One region of the Amycolatopsis sp. La24 genome, then DNA from elsewhere that is predicted to be linked to it. Evidence: riboswitches for the same ligand, from Rfam matches in the RefSeq annotation. Region 1 holds a riboswitch; each other region holds the start of a gene.
What was found. Region 1 has a riboswitch for S-adenosylmethionine ahead of thrC (threonine synthase). Riboswitches for the same ligand answer to the same signal wherever they lie in the genome.
Positions count from the first base shown of each region.

Region 1 (4,956 bases):
GCGGTCTCGCCTCGGTATTCGACGGACGGGCGGTCGGGGCGATCGCGGTAGGGCCAGGGCGTGCGCCCGCGTGGGCGTGGCAGTCGGTCTCCGGCGAAGCGCGGCGTCGCGGCGTGCCACTGGTGCAGTTGAGCGACGGGCAGCGGCTGGAGTGGCCGGGGCTGTCGCTTGAGGTGATCGGTCCGCGCTACGCCACTACCCGTGCACCGGCGTTGCAGGACGGCACGATGATCAACAACAGTTCGGTCGTCCTGCGCGCCGACACCGCGGCTGGCCGGGTTCTGCTGACCGGAGACGTCGAGCTGGCGGCGCAGGCGGATCTGCTTGCCGAGGGCGTCGACCTGCGGGCAGACGTCCTGAAGGTGCCGCATCACGGGTCGAGGTATTCGCTGCCGCAGTTTCTCGCGGCGGTGCGGCCGCGCACGGCGCTGATCAGTGTCGGCGCGGGCAACGGATACGGACATCCGAGCAAGTCCACAGTGGACGTTCTCGGAACGATGGGAGTGCTGGTCACCCGGACCGATATCGACGGGGACACCGCCGTTCTGCCCGGAGGAAGCGGACCGGCGGTGGTGCGCCGGGGCGAGCCGCGGGGTCCGCCGCGGTAGTGCGGCGGACCCCGGGCCGGTGCGTCAGTAGCCGAGTGCCTTGGCGACGGCCGCGGCGGACGGCGGCACGGTGGCCTTCGGGCCGATGTGGTTCTCGACCGCGTCGAGGGTCTTGAGGCCGTCGCCGGTGATGAGGAGGACGGTTTCCGCGTCCGGGTCGAGCTTGCCGGTTTCGACGAGCTTCTTCGCGGTCGCCACGGTGACGCCGCCCGCGGTCTCGGTGAAGATGCCTTCGGTGCGCGCGAGCAGCCGAATGCCTTCGACGACCTCTTCGTCGGTGACGTCCTCGATCGCGCCGCCGGTGCGGTTGACCACGTCGAGCACGTACGGGCCGTCGGCCGGGTTGCCGATCGCGAGCGAACGGGCGATGGTGTCCGGCTTCACCGGCTGGACCACGTCGTGGCCGTTGCGGTACGCGGTGGAGACCGGCGAGCAGCCCGTGGCCTGCGCGCCGAACACCTTGTACGGGCTGGCGTCCACGAGACCGAGCTGGCCCAGCTCGCGGAAACCCTTGTCCACCTTGGTGAGCTGGGAACCGGAGGCGATCGGCACGACGATCTGCTCGGGGATGCGCCAGCCGAGCTGCTCGGCGACCTCGTAGGCGAGCGTCTTCGAGCCCTCGGAGTAGTACGGGCGGACGTTGACGTTCACGAACGCCCACTTCGGGTGCTCGCCGGCCAGTTCGGTGGCGAGCCGGTTCACGTCGTCGTAGTTGCCGTCGACGGCGATCAGGTCGCCGTCGTAGACCGCGGTGGTGAGGATCTTCGCGCGTTCGAGGTTCTTCGGGATCAGCACGACCGACCGCCAGCCGGCGCGGGCCGCCGCGGCGGCGGTCGCGTTGGCCAGGTTGCCGGTCGAGGGACACGCCAGGACCTCGAAACCGAACTCGCGGGCGGCCGCGAGCGCGACGGCGACCACGCGGTCCTTGAACGAGTGCGTGGGGTTGCCGGTGTCGTCCTTGACCCACACGCGCTTGAGGCCGAGCTCCTTCGCGAGCCGGTCGGCGCGCACGAGCCGGGTGCAGCCGGGTTCGGTGTTCGGGGTCTCCTCGACGGTCGAGGGGACGGGAAGGAGTTTCTTGTAACGCCAGATGTTGCGCGGGCCCGCCTCGATGTCCTCGCGGCGGACGCGGCCGAAGTCGTAGGCGACCTCGAGCGGCGAGAAGTCTTCGACGGAGACGAATTCCGGAGCGAGCGGCTGCCGGTGCCCTTCTTCCTTCGACACCAGTTCGACGGCCGGACCGAGGTCGATCGTCTTGTTGGCGGAGGTGGCGCTGAGGGCTGCAGTCATCGCGAGGTTCCTTTCCTCATCTGCCCCGCCGAAGCGGGCCGGAATTGGCACCGTGGTCGTCAGCTACCCCGCGATCGCGGGATGACAGGCTGTACGCCGGTTGCCGGGGCTTCGTCGGGCCGTTCCCTCTGCCCCTCTGGATGAGCGGTATTCGGTTGTCGGAGCGCCGGTGGGCGCGTCCTCGGCTACACCGTACGACATCCCGATCAGCTCGTGCCACGGAGGCGGCCCACATCACCGGAGCGGGCGGCCCGGCGGCCGGGTGAGAAGATGGCCGGGTGACCACCGCACCCGCGCCGCTGCACCTCGTCACGGGCGAGGAAGAACTGCTCATCGAACGGGCTGTGCGAGCGTCCCTCGACGCGGCCAAGGCCGCGGACCCGACGGCCGACCTCACGCGCATGCGGGTGTCCGATCTCACACCGCCTGTGCTGGCCGAGCTGGTGAGCCCGTCGCTGTTCGCCGAGGGGCGCGTGATCGTGCTGGAGTCGGCGCAGGACATCTCGCAGGAGCTGTCCGACGCGGTCCTCGCGTACGTGAAGGCGCCTGCCGACGGCATCGTCCTCGTGGTCGTGCACAGCGGCGGCGGGCGGAGCAAAGCCGCCAAAGCGCTGCCGGGCGCGTTGAAAAAGGCGGGCGCGGAAATCACCGAATGCCCGAAGCTCACCAAACCGGCCGAGCGCGAGGCGTTCGTCCGCAACGAGGTGCGCCGCGCGGGCGGCAAGATCGACGCCGCGGGCCTGATGGCGCTGCTCGACTCGGTCGGCTCGGACCTGCGCGAACTGTCCTCGGCGGCGACGCAGCTGGTCGCCGACACCGGGGGAGTCGTCGACGAGCGGGCGGTCCGCCGCTACCACACCGGACGCGCCGACGTGACCGGCTTCGCGGTGGCCGAGAAGGCCGTCGCGGGCGACCGGGCCGCCGCGATGGAGTCCCTGCAGTGGGCGATGCAACTGGGCGTCCCGCACGTCCTGATCGCCGACGCGCTGGCCGACGCGGTCCGCACGATCGCTCGCGTGTCCGCGGCCGGGCGCGGCAACCCGAACCAGATGGCGGGCGAGCTCGGCATGCCGCCGTGGAAGATCCGCAAGGCGCAAGGGCAGTCCCGGGGCTGGGGCCAGGACGGCCTGGCGACCGCGATGCGCGTCGTGGCGCGGCTGAACGCCGAGGTCAAGGGCGCGGCGGCCGACGCGAACTACGCGCTGCAGCGCGCGGTCCTCGACGTGGTCGCGGCCAAGGGCGACCGCTGACGTCCCGGCGCCGGGAACGCCTTGAGGAGAGCCGAGCCGGTCCCCAGGACACGGAAAGGCCCGGCAGCCGAAGCCGCCGGGCCTTCCGGAAAGACTGCGCTCAGAGCTGGTTCGCGCGCTTCGCGAGAGCCGACTTCTTGTTCGCGGCCTGGTTGGCGTGGATGACGCCCTTGGTGACGGCCTTGTCGAGCTTGCGAGCGGCGTCGCGCTGCAGTTCGAGGGCCTTGTCCTTGTCACCGGCTTCGGCGGCCTCGCGGAACTTGCGGATCGCGGTCTTCACCGAGGACCGGATCGCCAGGTTGCGCTGCCGCGCCTTCTCGTTCGTCGTGATGCGCTTGACCTGCGACTTGATGTTGGCCATGGAGGCGTTCCTCTTTCACTCGGTGAAGGTCGTTGCCGCGTTCGTGTGGCTCCGGATCAGTCCCGAGGGACTGCCGGGTTTCCTCCCTGACGGAATGCCGCACGGCAACAGTCGAAAATCTTAACAGCCCTGTTCGCGGCGTTGCCGACGGCCCCGGAGCAGGCAAACGCTCGGCATCGCGGCCCCGTCTCGGTTACGGTGGGGTCCGGTAGTGCCTAGGGTTCCGTCGCCTGCCCGTGGTCCCGCAGAGCGGGTCGCGAAGACAACGAGGGCGGGCGGGCCTGGTCCGAGCGGCACCTTCGGCGGGAGACAGAGCCCCGCCGTTCATCTGACGGGACAAAAGCCTGGAGGACCCGGTCTTCAGCGTGCGCTGAAAACCTGAAGGGGTCCGGATGAACACCACAGCCCTCGCCATGGTCCTCGTCGCCGCGGTCGTGCACGCCGTGTGGAACCTTGCCGCCAAACGGGTTTCCGGCGGTCCGCGGTTCGTCTGGCTGTACTACACGGTTTCCGCGGCGGCGATGCTCCCGGTGATCGCGGTCGCGCTGGCCGTCGAACCGGAACGTCCACAGTGGACCTGGCTGCTCGCCGCCGCGGGCACCGCGGTCCTGCACGTGGCGTACGGGATCGTGCTGCAGCGCGGATACGAGGTCGGCGACCTGTCCATCGTCTACCCGCTGGCTCGCGGGACCGGGCCGCTGGTGTCGGTGCTCGTGGCCGTCACGGTCCTGGGCGAACGGCCGGGCGTGCTCGGGCTGATCGGGGCCTTCCTCGTCGTCGCGGGCGTCCTGGTGATCAGCCTCGGCGGCGGCACCGGCAACGCCCGGGCCCGCCGCGCGGGGGTGTTCTACGGCGTCGCGACCGGCGTGGTCATCGCCGCTTACACGCTCTGGGACGCGCACTCGGTCACGTCGCTCGGCGTGCCTCCGCTCGTCTACTTCGGCGGCGGCGCGATCGGCCAGAGCATCCTGCTCTCGCCGACCGCGGCGCGCGGCCGGTCGGAGATCAAGCGGCTGTGGCGCGACCACCGGCGCGAGGTGCTGATCGTCGGGCTCGCCTCGCCGGCCAGCTACCTGCTGGTCCTGTACGCCCTGCGGATCGCGCCGGTCAGCCTGGTCGCGCCGGCGCGCGAGTTGTCGATCGTCTTCGGCGGAGTCGCCGCCTGGCTCGTGCTCCGCGAGCGCAACGCGGTCCGCCGCCTCGCCGGATCGCTGGTCGTGCTGGCCGGGATCGCTGCGATTGCGGTCGCCTGAGCCGCTCGGGTAGGCAGGAACCATGGACGTACTGAGCAGCCGGGTGCTGATCCACCCCCGCGACCACGAGGTGTCCACCGCGTTCTACCGCGACGCCCTCGGCCTCGCGATCGAGCGCGAGTTCCCCGGCGGCACGCGGTTTTTCGCCGGCGGCGGGTCGATCGAGGTGGTCGGCACGGGCGAGGAGGGGCCCG
Region 1 is NZ_JARACH010000044.1:58,895-63,850, reverse strand. Features, by position in the region: gene PUT80_RS32075 (ComEC/Rec2 family competence protein) at 1-608, shown strand, start outside; gene thrC (threonine synthase) at 633-1,898, opposite strand; SAM riboswitch class I at 1,912-2,045, opposite strand; gene holA (DNA polymerase III subunit delta) at 2,177-3,148, shown strand; gene rpsT (30S ribosomal protein S20) at 3,249-3,509, opposite strand; gene PUT80_RS32055 (DMT family transporter) at 3,902-4,762, shown strand; gene PUT80_RS32050 (VOC family protein) at 4,785-4,956, shown strand, end outside.

Region 2 (4,956 bases), on a different contig from region 1:
GAGGGCGGTCTCGACGTCAGCCTGAAGAACGGCGCCGAGGTCCACGTCAGCCGCATGGGCGTGTCGATGGTCAACCAGGAAGAGACCATCGACCCCGAGGTGCAGAAGGTCGACGACCCGACGCAGCTGCAGGGCCAGCAGAGCGTCGAGGACCCGGGCACGCCGGGCAAGAAGCTGGTGACCTACAAGGTCACGAAGAAAAACGGCGAAGAGATCGCGCGCGAGCACGTCTCGGAGAAGGTCCTCGTCGAGGCCAAGGCCAAGATCATCAAGGTCGGCACCAAGAAGCCGCCGGCCCCGGCCATCGGCGACACCGGCGCGTGGGACCGCATCGCGCAGTGCGAGTCGGGCGGCAACTGGTCGATCAACACCGGCAACGGCTACTACGGCGGCCTGCAGTTCGACCGGCAGACCTGGAACGCCTACGGCGGCCAGCAGTACGCCCCCACTGCCGACAAGGCGACCCGCGAGCAGCAGATCGCGATCGCCGAGAAGGTGCGCGACGCCCGCGGCGGCTACAGCGCCTGGGGCTGCGGCTACAAGGCCTGAGCCACGCTCTGATTTTCCGGCAGGCGGCCGGGAGCCTCGCGCTCCCGGCCGCCTGTTTTCGTCCGCCGCGCCGCCGCTGGGTAGGCTCGTCCGGTGGTGGAACTGCTGGGGCCTGCCGAAATCCGCGGGCTGGCCGACGAACTCGACGTCCGGCCCACGAAGAAACTCGGGCAGAACTTCGTGCACGACCCCAACACGGTCCGCCGCATCGTCGAACTCGGCGGCGTGCAGCCAGGGGACGTCGTCCTGGAGGTCGGGCCCGGTCTCGGCTCGCTGACGCTGGGCCTGCTGGCCGCGGGCGCTCAGGTCGTCGCTGTGGAGATCGATCCGGTGCTGGCCGCCCGCCTGCCGCGCACAGTGGCCGAGCGCGCGCCTGAGGCCGCGGACCGGCTGACCGTCGTCGGCGCCGACGCGCTGCGGGTGCGGGCGGCTGATCTGCCCGTTGAGCCGGTGTCGATCATTGCGAACCTGCCGTACAACGTCGCGGTGCCGGTGGTGCTGCATCTGCTGGCCGAGCTGCCGTCGCTGCGCAGCGGGCTCGTCATGGTCCAGACCGAGGTCGCCGACCGGATGGCGGCCGGGCCGGGCAGCCGCACTTACGGCGTGCCGAGCGTGAAGCTCGCTTGGTACGGGCCCGCGCGCAAGGTGGCCGCCGTGCCGCGCGCGGTGTTCTGGCCGGTGCCGAACGTCGATTCCGCTCTGGTCTCGTTCACCCGGACCGACCCGGTTTCCGGAGTGGATCGGGCACGGCTGTTCGCGGTGGTCGACGCGGCGTTCTCCCAGCGGCGCAAGACATTGCGGGCCGCGCTGGCCGGATGGGCTGGTTCTGCCGAGCGGGCTGGCGAGTTGCTCGCTGAGGCTGGAATCGACCCGAAGACGCGCGGGGAGCAGTTGGACGTGCACGCTTTCGCGCGGATCGCGGCTGCCGGAATGTGACCCACCTCCCCCAGGGTGCTCGCCTTGCGACTTCCAACGGCGGCGTCGGAGCAGGTATTCCCTGGTTTCGCTGCGTTCTTCGATGATCTTGTGTCGTCGCTGATTGTGGGTCATCCCCTGCTGCCTGGCTACGCTTGGTGATCACGCGAGCACGGCTGAAACAGCCCTCCACCTGTGACGAGCAGCTCGGCATTCGGGGGAGTCGGCCTGCTCCACGCCTGGGATTGTTCCGCGGGGCTGACCCGAGGTGCTTCGCTTCGCTGACCTATCTCGGCTCGGTCGAGACCCCGGTGCACCGCGCGTCGAGGCTCGCGAACCATCGCCCCTTGACAACGAGAAAACTCTTGTTCCACAAAGATCCTTGATCGTCCACAGTGGAACGAACCCGTTCGCCGCCGGCGCCCGTGACGAGCGTTTCGCAGGTCGAGGCACTGTTCGGCGGCCGAGGTTCCGGGCTTCCGGTTTTTGGACGCGGTGTTCCGGTATGCGGGCACCACCAGACGTGTGATCTGCACCAACGCGCTTGCGTTCAGCCAATGGGATCGGCTTTACTCGAAAGCGTCCATCCCGAGCGACTGAGAGACCTGGCTCGCCGAAGTCGCAGCAACCACCCTCCGCAGGGCAGGTGCTACCGCCAGGACCGATGGAGGCTGTTTTCGATGAAGAGGGTCACCCGCCCGCTCCTGCTGACCCGCCGGCGCGTAGTCGACGAAGGTCGCCGCTCGGTATGTGCGTGTCAACGCTCCATGGTCATCGCCTGATCGTTTTTTCCGCAGTTTCTTGCGCCGTCCACAGTGGACGGTAATTCGATGACGCCTGGCGCGCCCGGAATCGGCGCCGCGCCTCGTTTGCCTGGAGCCCTTTCGTGATCACTGTCGAAAACGTGTCCAAGTCCTTTCCCTTCCACGGAAATCGGGTCGCCGCGCTGCGCGACGTGAGTGTCGACGTGCAAGCCGGTTCGCTGTTCGGGGTCGTGGGTCCGTCCGGTTCCGGCAAGTCGACCCTCGCCCGTTGCATCGCGCTGCAGGAGCGCCCCGACCGCGGCGTCGTGCGGCTCGACGGCCTCAACACCGCGACGCTCGACGGCAAGCGGCTGCGGGAGATCCGCCGCCAGCTGGGTGTCGTCGGGACCAAGCCGGAGCTGATCGCCGAGCGCACCATCGCGGGCAACATCGCCAGCCCGCTGGAGCAGCTCGGCGTCGACGGCCCGCAGCGGCGCAGCCGGGTCGGCTCGCTGCTCGACCTGGTCGGCCTCACCGCCCGCGCCGGGCAGAAGCCGGAAGAACTCACCGACGGCCAGCTCCGCCGGGTCGCGGTCGCCAGGGCGCTCGCCGCCGGACCGGCCGTGCTGCTCGCGGACGACCCGACCGCCGGGGTCGCGGCCGAGGACGCGGGCGCGGTGCTCGCCGTGCTCGACCGCGCGCGGGCCGAGCTGGGCGTGACGGTCGTCGTCACCACGCCGGACGCGGACGTCGTCCGCCGGGTCTGCGACGACGTCGCGGTGCTCGACAACGGCGCGATCGTCGAGCGCGGCACGGTGCTCGACCTCATCTCGACGCCGGACAGCTGGACCGCGCAGGCGGTGCTGCCGTCGGTCGAGACCTCGCGCGCCCAGTCCGCGAAGTACGACCGCGCGGTCGACGTCGTGCTGATCGGTTTCGCTTCGGTGGGCGCCTTGCTGCCCGAGGCGGCCAGCCGGTTCGACGTGGAGCTCGCCACCATCGGCGGCGGCCTCACCCGCATCGGGGACACTCCGATCGCCCGGTTCCGCCTCGGCGTCCGCGGCGAGCGGGCCGACGCCGCGCTGTCCTGGATCTCCGACCGGGGCGCGCACGTGAGCCAGCCGGCTCGCGGTCCGCAGAGCGTCGTCGCCGCCTGATTTCCTTTTAACTGAGCGGTTTTCCGAGGGCCGTCCCATTTGATTGGGGCGGCCCTCGTCGCGTTCGCGGGACGCGTCGCCCCAGGAATCAGGTCGCCGGGTCAAAGTTTCAGGACAAGTGTCCTGAAGTCTGTCCATTGTGGTCGCTCCGGCGCAGGATCTCCGCCAGCTCCGGATCCGCGTGCGCCTCGGCGGTCTGTTTCCACCTCGCCACGAGGGCGGCGAACGGCACCGGGTTGCCGAGGGATTCGGCTCGCTCCAGGGTTTCGGCCAGTTCGCCGACGAATGTCCGTACCTCTTCCGCGGACAGGTACCGCGCCCACGGGAACGCGGCGGGCAGGGCCTCGGCGGCGAGCGCAGCGGTCTCGGCGCTGCGGCGCATCAGCTCCGCGAGGATCGTGACGGTCGCCGAAAACCCGGCCGCCGCCTGTTCGGCGCGTTCGGCGGTCACGAGCAGCAGATCGGGTTTGTCCTTCTCCCGTCGGCGAATCCGGACCGAACGGGTCGGCGAACCTTCGAGCCGGTCGGTGACCCGGCGCGGATGCAGGGACAGCTCGGACAGGTTGACTTCCGGCGCGCGCATAGTTCCAAAGTAGTTCCAAATTAGTCCGGATGGCCACTCCGGAGCGACGGTTGGGGGAACTTCCGTGCCGACGTTTTCTCCTGGCGACACCTGGTCAGCGCCAGCCACGTAGGCTGGACGGGTGCTCGCCGTCGTACCACCACCAGTCACCGTCCGGGTCCCGGCCAAGGTCAACCTGCACCTGGCCGTCGGCGACCTGCGGGCGGACGGGTTCCACGAGCTGGTCACCGTCTTCCAGGCGCTTTCGCTCACCGACGAGGTGACCGTCGCCGCCACCGACGAGCCAGGGCTCGAGGTGTACGGCGAGGGGGAGCGCACCGTGCCCACCGACGGCGCCAACCTCGCCTGGCGCGCGGCACGCGAGCTGGCCTCCTACGCCGGACGGCCGGACGCGGATGAGCCGAAGGTGCGAATCGTGCTGCGCAAGGGCATTCCGGTCGCCGGCGGCATGGCGGGCGGGAGCGCGGACGCGGCGGCGGCGCTGGTCGGGCTCTCGTCGCTCTGGAAGCTCGACATCACCCGCGACGAGCTGGCCACCATCGCCGGCCGGCTGGGCAGCGACGTGCCCTTCGCGCTGTACGGCGGCACTGCGCTCGGCACCGGCCGCGGCGAGCAGCTCGTTCCGGTGCTCGCGCGCCACACGTTCCACTGGGTGCTCGCCTTCGACGAGGAAGGCCTGTCCACGCCCAAGGTGTTCGGCGAACTCGACCGGCTGCGCGCCGACGGCAAACCACCGCGGATCGGGTCGCACACGCCGGTCGTGGAGGCGCTCGCGTCGGGTGATCCTCGCCAACTAGCTCTGTTGCTCGGCAACGACTTGCAGGCGGCCGCGGTGTCGCTGCGGCCCGGCCTGCGCCGCACGCTGCGCGCCGGGGTGAACGCGGGCGCGCTCGCCGGATGCGTGTCCGGCTCCGGGCCGACGTGCGCGTTCCTGTGCTCCGACGCGGAAACCGCGGTCGAGGTGGCCGCTGAGCTGTCCGGCGCGGGAGTGTGCCGGACCGTGCGGGTC
Region 2 is NZ_JARACH010000111.1:2,713-7,668, forward strand. Features, by position in the region: gene PUT80_RS45240 (resuscitation-promoting factor) at 1-549, shown strand, start outside; gene rsmA (16S rRNA (adenine(1518)-N(6)/adenine(1519)-N(6))-dimethyltransferase RsmA) at 643-1,485, shown strand; SAM riboswitch class I at 2,045-2,135, shown strand; gene PUT80_RS45250 (ATP-binding cassette domain-containing protein) at 2,351-3,364, shown strand; gene PUT80_RS45255 (hypothetical protein) at 3,474-3,947, opposite strand; gene PUT80_RS45260 (4-(cytidine 5'-diphospho)-2-C-methyl-D-erythritol kinase) at 4,069-4,956, shown strand, end outside.
Region 2: it holds a riboswitch for S-adenosylmethionine, as region 1 does, so the genes downstream of both, PUT80_RS45250 (ATP-binding cassette domain-containing protein) here and thrC (threonine synthase) in region 1, are expected to answer to the same signal.

Region 3 (4,956 bases), on a different contig from region 1:
GAGACCAGCAGCGTGCAGTCCGCGTCCTGCCGGGCGCGCGGGGTCCGTTCGCCGCGCTAGGTGTCGATCTCGCGACGGTGAGTGCCGCCGAGGCTTCGTAACACACCGGCGAGGTCCCCCGGACCGGTGGTGCGCGCTCGGGAACCGGACACTGCCTCACTATTCTGGACGCCTGCGGGCGACCGGGAGGGAGGCGGAGGGTGAACGAGCTTCCCTTGGTGCTGGGCGTCGGAGCGCTGGTTCTCGTCGTCTCGGTCGTCGCGGTGCGGGTGTCCATCCGGCTCGGATTCCCGTCGCTGCTGCTGTATCTCGGGATCGGCGTCGTGCTCGGCGAAGCCGGATTCGGCATCCGCTTCGACAATCCGGCGCTCACCCAGTCTCTCGGGCTCGCCGCGCTCGTCCTGATCCTCACCGAGGGCGGGCTCACCACGCGCTGGTCCGCGGTGAAACCCTCGCTGGGGCCCGGAATCCTGCTGTCCACAGTGGCCGTGGTGATCAGCATCGCGGTCACCGGCGCGGCATTGCACTGGCTGCTCGGCCTCGACTGGCGGCTCGCCCTGCTGTGGGGCGCGGTTCTCGCGTCCACCGACGCGGCGGCGGTGTTCTCCGTGCTGCGCACGGCCGGGGTCGGGAAACGGCTCGTCGGCGCGCTGGAACTGGAATCCGGCATCAACGACGCGCCCGCCTACATCGCGGTCGTCGTGCTCGCGTCCGGCGAGGCGGTCGACTGGTCGCTGCCGCTGCTGGTGGTCTACGAACTGCTCACCGGCCTCGTGCTCGGCCTGGCGTTCGGCTGGCTGGGCGCGCAGGCGCTGCGCCGGGCCGCGCTCCCGGCGACCGGCCTGTACCCGCTCGCCACGGTCGCGGTGTGCGTGCTCGCGTACTCCTCGGGACAGCTGGCGCACGCGTCCGGCCTGCTCGCCACCTACGTCGCCGGCCTGGTGCTGGGGAATTCCAAGCTGCCGCACCGGTCGGACACCCTGTCGTTCGCCGAAGGGCTCGGCTGGCTCGCGCAGATCGGGCTGTTCGTGCTGCTCGGCCTGTTCGCGTCGCCGACCCGGCTGCTCGAAACGCTCATCCCCGGCCTCGTCGCGGGCGCGGTGGTGCTGCTGCTCGCCCGGCCGCTGTCGGTGGTCTTGTCGCTGCTGCCGTTCCGCTTGCCGTGGCGGGATCAGGTGTTCCTGTCCTGGGCGGGCTTGCGCGGTGCGGTGCCGATCGTGCTCGCGATGATCCCGCTGTCCGAGGGCGTGCCCGGCGCGCAACGGCTCGTGGACGCGGTTTTCGTGCTCGTCATCGTGCTCACCGTGCTGCAGGGCGCGACGCTCAGCCCGCTCGCGCGGATCCTCGGGCTGGCGAAGGCGACGCAGGCGCACGAGATCGAGGTCGACGCCGCCCCGCTCGACGAGCTCGGCGCCGAACTGCTGCAGGTGCGCATTCAGAAGGGGTCGAAGCTGCACGGCGTGTACCTGTCGGAGCTGCGGCTGCCCGCCGGGGCGACGGTCAGTCTCGTGGTGCGCGGCGGGACGGGCTTCACGCCGCAGAAAACGAGCCGCTTGCAGGTCGAGGACCAGCTTCTGGTGGTCACGACCGCCGCCGACCGCGACGCGACCGAACGGCGCATCCGGGCCGTCGACCGGGCCGGCCGCCTCGCGCGCTGGCACGGGGAATCCGGAGCCTGATCTTTCTGTCCTTTGTGGACACGCCCTGTGACTGCCGTCTCAGATCACGAGACGGGTCTGGTTTCTCCCGGGGGTCGTCCGCTATCTTCGGTTCCAGGTCATGAGTGCCAGCGCGAAGCCCCGGCTTGCTGGCCGGCAACCCTCCTACCGCGGTGGGGTGCCCCGGGTGAGGACCAGGCCGGTCGCGCAGTGCGGCGGGCAAGCGCGGGCCCCTCGCCGGGGGTCCCCCGGAACGCCGAGGAGGCGCCGTCATGACTCTCGCACTCGACCGGTCCACGGAAACTGTTGCCGCTGCCGTTCCCGCTGTCGCCGGTGCGACGCTGCGGGTCCCGCTGGTCACCGGCGGCGACATCGGTTACGCCAACCTCGACCACGCGGCGAGCGCGCCGTGTCTGGACGCCGTGCGTTCGGCGGTCGACGAGTTCCTTCCCTGGTACGCCAGCGTGCACCGCGGCGCGGGCTTCGCTTCGCAGGTCTCGACGCGGCTTTACGAGCGGACGCGCGACGTGCTGCGCCGGTTCGTGGACGCTCGCAACGGCGACTCGGTGATCTTCACCCGCAACACCACGGACGCGTTCAACCTGCTGGCGAAAGCGTTGCCGCGCAAGACTTCCGTGGTGGTGTTCGACAGCGAGCACCACGCGGCCTTGCTGCCGTGGCGCGGCCCGAACGTCCGGCGCGTGCAGCTGCCGCGGACCCGGCTCGCCGCGGTGTCCGTTGTGGACGAAGCGCTCGCGGAATGCCCGCAGGGGCCGCGGTTGGTGGTCGTCGCCGGTGCGTCCAATGTGACCGGTGAGCTGCTGCCGGTGGCCGAGATCGCTGCGGTGGCCCGGAAACACGGCGCCCGGGTGGCCCTCGACGCCGCACAGCTCGCTCCGCACCGGCAGATTTCGTTGCGGGAGCTGGATGTTGACTACGTCGCGCTGTCCGGGCACAAGCTGTACGCGCCCTTCGGGGCCGGTGCGCTGATCGGGCGCAGCGACTGGTTGCGGGCGGCCGAGCCGTACCTGGCCGGTGGTGGCGCTACGAAACTGGTGACCGAGGAAGCCGTGGTGTGGAACAGCGGCGAAGAGCGGCACGAGGCCGGATCGCCGAATACCGTTGGCGTGTATGCGCTCGGGGTGGCTTGCGAGCAGCTGGCAGCTCAGTGGGATGCCGTGGGTTCGCATGAGGCCGCGTTGCTGGAGCGGTTGCGCAAGGGGCTTGAGAGCCTGCCGGGTTTCGCCGAGCTGCGGTTCTTCGACGCGCCGGTGGACCGGGTCGGCACGGTGAGCTTCGTGGTCGACGGGTTCGAGCCCGGATGGCTGGCCGCGGTGCTGTCGGCCGAGTACGGAATCGGCGTGCGGGACGGGGCGTTCTGCGCGCACGTGGCCGCCCGGCGGCTGATCCGGGAAGCCGGAAGCGAGGGCCAGCAGGCGGTCCGGGTGAGCCTCGGGCTGGGGAGCACCGAGGAACACGTCGACCGCTTGGTGCTGGCGCTGCGGCAGATCGTGGCCCGGGGAGCCCGGTGGGAGTACGCGAAGGTGGACGGGCGGTGGGCGCCGGTCGGGGACCCGCGGGAGCTGCCGCCGTTCTGCGCCTGACGGGGCGGGTGCTGGGACTGGCGCGACAGGAAACGTGACCACAACGCGGGATCGCGCCGACGTTTGGGCTGAGCGGCGTGACAGGCCGAAGGCCCCTCGCGTCGCTCAGCCCAAACGTCGGCTTAAGGGCGATCCCGCCGCGGCGGCGGAGCCGACGCCATCAAACACAGTCCGAGTGCAGGTCGTTCAGCAGGCCGCGTTCGCTGAGATGGCCGTTGAGGAACAGCCGGGCCAGGTGAGTGAACGCGGCTTCGGCTGCGTCGGCCACGGCGGGAATGGGCGTGCGGCAGTCGGCTAAGGCCGCCTCCTGCACGTCGTGGACTTCCCGCGGTTCGCTGCGGGACAGCCCGGCCAGGTGGCGCAGGTGCTCGCCGTCCTCGCCGTCGGCCAGCCAGTGGGCGGCCCAGAGCGGGAGGTCGCTGGTGGGGGAGAGGTCGAGGGCGATCCAGGCCGCGGCCGCGGCGGGGGCGGGGATCTCGGCGGGCATGGCAGCGATGATGGCGGGCGAGAGGCCTCCGGGGCGACTGAATTCGGCCGCTGTGACCTGCTCGGGCGCGGTTGTGGACAATGGGGGTGTGAGCACCGATCCTTCGCCGTCCGAGTCCGAGGTCGAGCCGTCTGCGGAACCGCCTGAGCAGGAGGCCGCCGGGGACGGCGCGCCGCTGCCCAAGCGGCGGGTCTGGGTGGTGTTCGCGGTCGCGGCGCTGCTGTGGGCGATCGACCTGATCACGAAGAACCTCGTGGTCGCGAACCTCGAGGGCAAGGAGCCCAAGCCGATCCTCGGCGGGCTGATCTACCTGCAGGTCATCCGCAACCCGGGCGCCGCGTTCTCGATGGCGACCGGCATGACGTGGGTGCTCGCGCTGGTCGCGATCGGCGTCGTGATCGCGATCGTGTGGATCTCGCGCAGGCTGCGCTCGGTCGGCTGGGCGATCGGCCTCGGGCTCGTGCTCGCCGGCGCGCTCGGCAACCTGACCGACCGGTTCTTCCGCGAGCCCGGACCGCTGCGCGGCCACGTCGTCGACTTCATCTCCGCGTTCGCGCCCAACGGCGAGGGGTTCGCGATCTTCAACATCGCCGACTCCGCGATCTGCGTCGGCGGCGCGCTGATCGTGCTGCTGTCCCTGCTCGGCAAGGACTACGACGGCACCTCCACCCGCGGCAAGAAGAAGGACTCCGAGTGAGCGCGCGCATGCTGCCCGTCCCCGACGGGCTCGACGGGATGCGCGTCGACGCCGGGCTCGCCAAACTGCTCGGCCTGTCCCGCACCGCGGTCGCGGACCTCGCCGCGGCGGGCGACGTCCTCCTCGACGGCCGTCCGGCGGGCAAATCGGACCGGCTGTCCGCGGGCGGGCTGCTCGAGGTGACGCTGCCGGAACCGGAACGTGCGGCGGAAATCGTCGCGGAGCCAGTCGAAGGCATGAAGATCCTGCACGATGACGACGACATCGTGGTGATTTCGAAACCGGTCGGCGTCGCCGTGCACCCCAGCCCGGGCTGGACCGGTCCGACGGTCGTCGGCGGACTCGCCGCGTCCGGGCTGCGCATCTCGACCTCCGGCGCGGCCGAACGACAGGGCGTCGTGCACCGGCTCGACGCGGGCACCACCGGGGTGATGGTGGTGGCGAAGAGCGAGCACGCGTACACCGTGCTGAAGCGGGCGTTCAAGGAACGGACCGTCGACAAGGGCTATC
Region 3 is NZ_JARACH010000103.1:12,720-17,675, reverse strand. Features, by position in the region: gene PUT80_RS44690 (helix-turn-helix domain-containing protein) at 1-101, shown strand, start outside; gene PUT80_RS44685 (potassium/proton antiporter) at 201-1,679, shown strand; SAM riboswitch class IV at 1,776-1,890, shown strand; gene PUT80_RS44680 (aminotransferase class V-fold PLP-dependent enzyme) at 1,931-3,262, shown strand; gene PUT80_RS44675 (hypothetical protein) at 3,423-3,749, opposite strand; gene lspA (signal peptidase II) at 3,838-4,446, shown strand; gene PUT80_RS44665 (RluA family pseudouridine synthase) at 4,443-4,956, shown strand, end outside.
Region 3: it holds a riboswitch for S-adenosylmethionine, as region 1 does, so the genes downstream of both, PUT80_RS44680 (aminotransferase class V-fold PLP-dependent enzyme) here and thrC (threonine synthase) in region 1, are expected to answer to the same signal.